Regions from separate parts of the Shewanella cyperi genome, predicted to be linked through region 2. Evidence: predicted binding sites of a transcription regulator. Region 2 holds the regulator's gene; the other holds the start of a gene.

Region 1 (4,213 bases), 1.1 Mb from region 2:
CGGCGGCAACCCAAGTGATTTCCCAGATGTCAGCGGACCTTCTTCATGAGTGAAAAACCCGGATTCTTCAAACGCCTCAAGGCCTTATCTCTGCCACAGAAGCAGTTGTTTGCCACCGCCCTGTGCCAGCGTATGTATCCCAATTACCAACTGTTCGCCGAGGTGTGTGAGTTCGGCGATGCCAAGCTGCTCGATACGGTGCTGAACCTGTTATGGCAATCCCTGTATGACCGCAAGCTCAAGTTGAATCTGGAAATGTATCTGGAGAAGCTCGACGAAATCACTCCGGACCCGGAAAACTTTGATGTCTATGGAGCCTATCCGGCCATGGATGCAATAGTGGCAGTCAGCGCCCTGCTCGGTGCGCTGCAGAGCAAGATTGAAGAAGACATCACCAATATCAGCAAACTGTCCTCCAGTACGGTCGCCAACTATATTGAAGCCATCAGCGATACCGACCTGGAAGATGATGCGCTGGATGACTTTATCTACGGCCACGAAGCCATGGTGGAAGAGCGGGAACTGCAGGCCTGGTTGCTGGATCTGGTGGAAGACAATCCGGAAATGGATGCCGATTTCATCAAGGCATTGCGCAAGGAGCTGGTGAGTCAAGGGGTGTCCAACATAGGCATCAGCGCCCAATAACCCTTCGACCATAGACGGATGGCGACCCCAGTCGCCATCATGCTAATCTGCCCCCAGTGCATCCAACAGGCCTGTCGAGGAATCCTTAGCCATGTTGATGATTTTACTGCCACTGCTGGCAGTGCTGGCCATAATGCTGCTGGGCGCCCTGGCCCAGCGTTTCAGATGGCTGCCATCCAAAACCGACATTTGGCTCAACGAATACGTCTACTATCTCGCCTTTCCGGCCATCCTCTTTATCAGCCTGGCCAAAACCCCCATAGCCACCATACTTAACGGCCCTTTTATCGCCGCCTACCTGTTGGCCATGGTGCTGACCTATGGCCTATGCCAAAAGCTGTCGCTCCGCTATGGCAGTCACAGTGAGGCCAACATCCGCGCCCTCGCCGTCACCTTTGGCAACACAGCCTTTATCGGCATCCCGGTGCTGATGATGCTGTACCCCGAGGATCCCCTGGCCCTGATGGCCACCGCCATGACCAGCCTGTTATCTGTGGGCATGTTCGCTTTCGCCCTGGTCAGACTGGATCTGGCCCGCAACAACAGCCCCCGCCATCCCCTGCTCACCATGGCGCGCACCCTGGTCACCAATCCCATAGTGCTCGGGTGTCTGGCAGGCATAATGGTTTCGGCATTGACGGTTAAGATCCCATCGTCCCTGGATACAGCACTGCAACTGATAGGCAAAAGCTCAAGTCCCTGTGCCCTGTTTGCCATCGGCATAGTGCTGGCCAAGGCCATGCGGCGCCAAACGGGAGATGGCAGCCGGTTCAGCAGTGCTACTGAGCAGACCCTGATCAATTTTGCCAAGTTGCTGCTGCAACCCCTATTGGCCCTGGTACTGTTTTCCCTTTTCGGGGTAACCGGTGAGCTCAGGGTCATGGGCACCTTGCTGGCCGCCATGCCCACGGCCGCCAGTGTGTATCTGCTGGCCCAGCGCTATCAAACCCTTGATGAACAGTCGGCCCAGTGGATAATGTTGGGGACAGTACTGACGCTGTTGGCGTTGCCGCTTTGGCTGGAAGTACTAAATACATTTTTTATTCAATAAGATAAGTAAATACCTTCGCAAGATCCTCACCCGCATATTTACTGTATATAAAATCAGTATATACTGTTCATCAATACAGTGCTTTGGTGAGTTATTCGACAGGAATTCATTATGCTTTGCCAACTCAGCATCAACAATTTTGCCATTGTCCGCTTTCTTGAACTGGATTTTCGCCCCGGCATGACCAGCATCACAGGCGAAACGGGGGCGGGTAAATCCATTGCCATCGACGCCCTCGGCCTGTGCCTTGGCAACCGTGCCGACGCTGCAGCGGTACGCCCCGGCGCCAGCAAGACCGAAGTCAGCGCCCGCTTCACCCTGGAAGATGTGCCCCTGGCAAAGCGTTGGTTGGAAGACAATGATCTTGAGTTGGATGATGAATGCATCCTGAGGCGCACCATCACCAGCGATGGCCGCTCCCGGGCGTATATTAACGGCAATCCTGTGCCTCTGAGTCAGCTCAAGGCCGTGGGGCAATTCCTTATCGGCATCCACGGTCAGCACGCCCACCACGCTTTGCTGAAGAGCGAGCATCAGCTCAACCTGCTCGACAGCTACGCCAATCACAAACTGCTGAGTGACGCCGTGCTGGCCGCCTACCAACGCTGCCGCCAGGTGGAAGCCGAGCTTGAGTCACTGCAACAATCGCAGCAGGAACGTATTGCCCGCAAACAGCTGTTGCAATATCAGGTGGAAGAACTGGATGAGTTCAACCTGCAGGCCGGCGAGTTTGAAGAAATTGAAGTCGAGCATAAACGTCTGGCCAACGGCACGGCGCTGATTGAAGACTGCCAGCATACCCTGGCGCTGTTGTCTGAGTCCGATGAGGGCAATATCGAATCCCTGCTCAACAAGGCAGTTTCCCTGGCCGCCACCCTGGAAGGCCTGGATCCCACCCTGGCCCCCATTGGCAATATGCTCAATGAGGCCCTGATCCAGGTGCAGGAAAGCAGCAGCGAACTTGGGCGTTACCTGTCAAATCTGGAATTGGATCCCGAGCACTTCGCTTTTCTGGAAGAACGCCTGTCCAAGGCCATGACGCTGGCCCGTAAACACCATGTCGGCGCCGACAAGCTCCATGAGCATCACAGGGCGTTGGCGGACGAACTGCGAACCCTGGACTCGGATGAAGAGCAGCTTGAAGAGCTGGCGGCCCAGGTTGTGGCCAGCCGCGAGGCCTACCTGCAGCAGGCCCAGAAACTGAGCCAAAGCCGCAGCCGCTATGCCAAGGAACTGGATAAACTGGTGACCCAGTCCATCCACGAACTGAATATGCCCAAGGGCAAGTTCAGCATTGAGGTCAACTTCAATCCCGAACTCATGGGCCCCAATGGCAGCGACATTGTGGAGTTTCTGGTGACCACCAACCCGGGCCAGCCCCTGGCGGGACTGGCCAAGGTCGCCTCCGGCGGCGAGCTCAGCCGCATAGGTCTCGGGATCCAGGTGATTACCGCCCGCAAGGTGGCAACCCCCACCTTGATATTTGACGAGGTGGACGTCGGGATCTCCGGTCCCACCGCCGCCGTCGTGGGCCGCATGCTGCGCACCCTGGGTGAATCAACCCAGGTGCTGTGCGTCACCCACCTGCCCCAGGTAGCGGGCAATGGCCATCAGCACATGTTGGTCAACAAGCACAGCAAGGCCGGCCAAACGGAAACGACGATGCAAGCGCTTGATAAGGAACAACGGGTTCAAGAGCTGGCCCGCTTGCTTGGCGGTGACACCATCACCAGCAACACCCTGGCCAACGCCCGCGAACTGTTGGCGGGTTAAAAACCCTTGCAGTCCCCGGGTTCAAGGACCCGGGGGCAAATGCCGGATCCGCGAACCAGAAACATCAGAATTCCCTCCTGTGCTGTCAAGCCAGCGATACAGCAATAAGCCATTCAATATCATTAGCTTACACAAATAGCACCCGCAACTGTCAGGCTGGAGTGCCAATTTAACTTTAAGCTCCATGGCGTCCGCGCCGGCGATACTGATCCAGGTCAAATTTTACCGACCAAATATTACTTAAGCTGCGGCCAATATTTTCCATTGGAGCCACGGCATATGTTGCCCACCATAGAACAGAATTTCGGTCACGCCTACAGCAGTCAACTTCCCGAACTCGGCCACAGCATAGCCAGGTTATTGCGTTTTTTTGGTGTTGAACGCCTGTACGGCGTTGGCGGTGACTTCGTTGCCAACCTGATCAACAGCCTGGCCACAGAGCTGGAGGTACTGCCTTCAAGCAACGAAATGCACGCCGGCTTCAGCGCCTGCGCCCAGGCGGAATTGGCCGGCATGGGGGTTTGCCTGACCACTTATACAGTTGGCAGCCTGCCCTGCGTCAGTGCCGCCGCCCTCGCCCGTACCGAAGGATTACCGGTGATATTCCTCTCCGGGGCACCGGGTGAAAATGAAAACAGCGGTTTGGCACTGCACCACACTGTGCATCCCGGCAGTGGCTGGCACAGGGATCTCGACGCGGCCCTCAATGCCTTTCGGGCACTGGGGATCCGCGCTGAACGTCTT
Region 2 (4,213 bases):
TCATCTGATTAAAGAAGTTCGGCTCGACCAACTGCAGACCGGGCTGGAACAATTCGGCACGGATGACCATGGCCATGGCACCACCCACCAGGAACATGATGAAGCTGAACCAAAGGTAAAGCGTGCCTATGTCCTTGTGGTTGGTGGTATAAAGCCAGCGGCGTATGCCGGTGGCGGGGCCATGATGTTCATGGGTATCGTGCTCATGATCCTGCGTCACTTCGTTGAGCCCTGAGGTAAGTTCGCGGCTAATTGAATTCATGTATTCCCCCTACTGCCCATGGTTGTTGACGTCGGCGGCCTGCACCGTGTCACCCGTGTGGTTATCCCAGGCATTACGCTCATAAGTGATAACCGCGGCAATTTCCTGAGCGGTGAGCTGTTTGCCAAAGGCTTGCATAGCCGTACCCGTCTTGCCGTTAATCACAATTTCCAGGTGATTGGCGACAGGGCCGGTGGCTATGGGGCTGCCATTAAGCGCGGGGAATACGCCCGCCAAACCTGCACCATTGGGTTGGTGACAGGCAGCACAACGGGCCATGTAAATTTGTTCACCCTGAGCCATGAGGTCATCCATCGACAGGGTTTGTGTCAGCGAGGCTTGGGCTTCCGCCGCTGCCTGTTGAGCAGAGGCTTTCTGGGCCACGAGCCAGTCATCAAACTGGGCTTCGGGCAAGACTTCCACCACTATGGGCATAAAGCCATGCTGCTTGCCGCATAACTCAGCGCATTGGCCCCGGTAGATGCCGGGTTTGTCGATACGGGTCCAGGCCTCGTTGATGAAACCCGGGTTGGCGTCCTTCTTCACCGCAAAGGCAGGCACCCACCAGGAGTGGATAACGTCATCTGAGGTCATCAGGAAACGTATCTTGCGATTGGCAGGCAAGACCAGCGGCTTGTCTACTTCCAGTAAGTAGTTTTCGCCTTTGGCCTCGTTACCTTCGATCTGCTCCATCGGCGTGGACAAGATGCTGTAAAAAGCGATGTCCTGATCGAAATAGCTGTAATGCCATTTCCATTGAGATCCTGTGACTTGCACCGTCAGATCTGCATTGGAAGGGTCTTCCATGGCGATCAGGGTTTTGGTGGCCGGTATGGCCATGGAGATAAGGATAATGAAAGGGATAACCGTCCAGGCTATTTCTACCTTGGTGCTCTCATGAAACTGAGCCGCCACGGCGCCCTTCGACTTTCGGTGGTTGATCATGGCGTAAATCATAGCGCCAAATACCACCACCCCGATGGCGCAGCAGATGTACAGAATCGTCATGTGCAGGTGATATACCCTGCCACTGATTTCTGTCACCCCCTGGGTCATATTCAGCGACATGTCTGCCGCTGCCAATTGCGGTGCCATCAGCACCAGAACACAATACAACAATCGCTTCACAAGACGTCTCCTCTGTCAATTGCGAATCGCAACTACAAAGAAGAGTCACACAGTAAGTCTCTGCTCTATGCAAACTCTTCGGTTCCCAAAAAAGCAACGATGACTTCAAAGTGCGTTGGCGGTTTATCTTGTTCTATCTGTAGCCTACTGCCTTGCTAACCACGCCTGCACCTACAGCTGAATATATCGGTCTGATACACAGAGGGCCGTGGTTAAACAGGGCTCACTGCGACGACATAATCTATCCCGGATATAACAAACTATCGTTGTTACCCTGAACTACATTACTTGCAGTTTAAATATTGATCAAGATCACTTTCTTTTCTAATTAACTGAAAAAATTATTGAAAAAAAGAGCCCCACTGGGGCTCAAGGGGATGGAAGGGGATCAGTGCAGCGGTTGAAACTGGTTGGAAAGGGTCATGGGAATAGCGGCTTGGTGACAAGGATTTCCATGAGAGTGAGCATTTACATCCTGAAATATGACACCCATGGCAACCGCACTCTTGGCAACCAGCTGTAAGCGGCGTTCATCTCTGGGGTCCAGGCTGCTGCTCCAGCAAAGTACCGCACTGGAAGTGCCACTGGTCAGCGCTTTTTCCATGGCCCACAGGGTTTCCACTTCATCCTTGGCATGCACCAGTAAGACTCTGTCCATACGCACGCCGGCCTGGGCCAGGAGGTCTTTGTAGCCTATATTGGGCGGACTGATCAGCACTATCCAACGACCCTGATGACTCAGCTGCGCCAATTGGGGGCACAAGTGCTTTAGTTCGTTACGGCCCTGATCGCTGGTGGTCAGCATGCTGACTTCCGTATTGGCGCCGGCATTGTCAGCGGGCAGGTCGCGCCACAGGCCGGGATGGCGGGGAGCATTACCGAGCAGCTTGTTCATAACCAGTCTCCATTACGGATGACACCGACCGCCAGACCTTCAATGGTCAGACTTTGGCAGCTGAGATCCACCTTTATCGGGGCGTAGGCTTCGTTTTCGGCATGCAGGTAAACCACATTGCCCTTGCGTTCGAAGCGTTTGACCGTCACATCATCTTCAACCCGGGCGACCACCACCTGACCGTTGCGCGGCTGCTGCATCTTGTGTACCGCCAACAGATCGCCTTCGAGTATGCCTATGTCCTTCATACTGTCGCCCCGAACCCGCAGTAAAAAGTCGGCCTGGGGGCGGAACATGGCTGGATCCACCTGGTAATACTGCTCCACGTGTTCCTGGGCCAAAATAGGCTCACCGGCCGCCACCTGACCTATCAGCGGCAATCCCTGATGCTCAGCGTCTTCATGTTCGTCGCCCGCAAGACGAATACCGCGGGAGGTGCCGGGCATAATTTCAATACAGCCCTTCTTGGCCAGTGCCTTGAGATGTTCTTCGGCGGCATTGGCACTTTTGAAGCCCAAACGTGTGGCAATTTCGGCACGGGTTGGCGGCATACCGGTATCGGCGATATTGCGTTTGATCAGGTCCAGTATTTCAGCCTGGCGCGGTGTCAGCGGTCTCATACTCATTCCTGTTTTTCTATACAGTTACTGTTAGTATATACAGTATTTTAAACAGCGCAAGTATTAACCAGTGTTTAGATTATTGGCACTGTGACTGTGTGGTCTGATATTCTATGCGGCTAACGAAGTGGCCAAGATTGCTGAAGAAGAATGTCAACCCAAGACTCGCTGTGGTATAGAACCCTCCGCTGGATCCAGAAAAAACTGGTGCACACCATAGTGGTGCCCCAGGAGCCTTTTGCCGATCTTAATCTTGATGCGGCACGCCCCCTGGTTTACGTCATGAAAACCGAATCGGTAAGTGATATTGCCGCCCTGAGTGAAGTCACCGCCAAGTTTGGCTTGCCAAGCCCCTATGAGCCCCTGCACGTGAATGGTTTGAGCAGTCCGAGGGTGGTTTGCCTTGAGGGGGCAAAACCCCTGTTTGGGCAGCGTCAGGGCAATGAACCCTTCCTCAATGCTTTTATGCAGTTACTGTCTGTCCATAAGCAAAAGCCGGAGCTGGATATCCAGCTGGTCCCGGTGAGCCTTTATTGGGGCCGGACTCCGGGCAAGGAAGATGACAGCATGCGCGCGGCATTGCTGGAGCGGGAAAATCCCACCTGGTTGCGCAAGTGCCTGATGATATTGTTCCTCGGTCGTCACAACTTCGTGCAATTTTCCAATGCGGTTTCCCTGCGTTATATGGCCGATGAACACGGCACCGACAAACGCATTGCCCAGAAACTGGCCCGGGTGGCCAGGGTGCATTTCCGCCGTCAGCGCAAGGTGATGACAGGTCCGGCGTTGCCTAATCGTCAGGCCATGTTCCATGCGCTGTTGCAGTCCGATAACCTGAAAAAGGCCATTGCCGAAGAAGCGGCTGCCAAGAAGGTTTCCGAGGCCAAGGCCCGCGAAACGGCTATAGGTTATCTCGACGAGATAGCGGCCGACTATTCGGACAGCCTGGTGCGGGTGGCTGAGCGTATGCTGACCTGGCTGTGGAACAAGCTCTACAGCGGTATCAATATCCGCGGTGCCGAGCAGGTGCGTCAGCTGCACCATGATGGCCATGAAATTGTCTATGTGCCCTGTCATCGCAGTCACATGGATTACCTGCTGCTGTCTTACATTCTTTATTACCAGGGCATGGTACCGCCTCATATCGCGGCGGGCATTAACCTCAACTTCTGGCCGGCGGGACCTTTGTTCCGTCGCGGCGGCGCCTTCTTTATTCGCCGCAGCTTCAATGGCAACAAGCTCTATACCGCAGTGTTCCGCGAATACCTGGATCAGCTGTTTGCCAAGGGCTATTCGGTGGAGTATTTC

What was found. The regulator LexA, encoded in region 2, represses DNA repair genes until DNA is damaged. The targets are predictions, from matches to a motif close to TACTGTATNNNNATACAGTA.
Region 1: recN (DNA repair protein RecN) is a predicted target of LexA. The motif match lies at 1,758-1,777, and genes of this name have one in related genera.

The regions. Positions count from the first base shown of each region.
Region 1 is NZ_CP071501.1:2,900,876-2,905,088, forward strand. It holds gene barA (two-component sensor histidine kinase BarA) at 1-53, shown strand, start outside; gene JYB84_RS12680 (YjaG family protein) at 46-645, shown strand; gene JYB84_RS12685 (AEC family transporter) at 740-1,696, shown strand; gene recN (DNA repair protein RecN) at 1,808-3,469, shown strand; gene JYB84_RS12695 (thiamine pyrophosphate-binding protein) at 3,749-4,213, shown strand, end outside.
Region 2 is NZ_CP071501.1:3,969,137-3,973,349, reverse strand. It holds gene ctaD (cytochrome c oxidase subunit I) at 1-262, opposite strand, end outside; partial or broken gene coxB (cytochrome c oxidase subunit II) at 281-1,390, opposite strand; gene JYB84_RS17640 (cell division inhibitor SulA) at 1,779-2,285, opposite strand; gene lexA (transcriptional repressor LexA) at 2,282-2,905, opposite strand; gene plsB (glycerol-3-phosphate 1-O-acyltransferase PlsB) at 3,056-4,213, shown strand, end outside.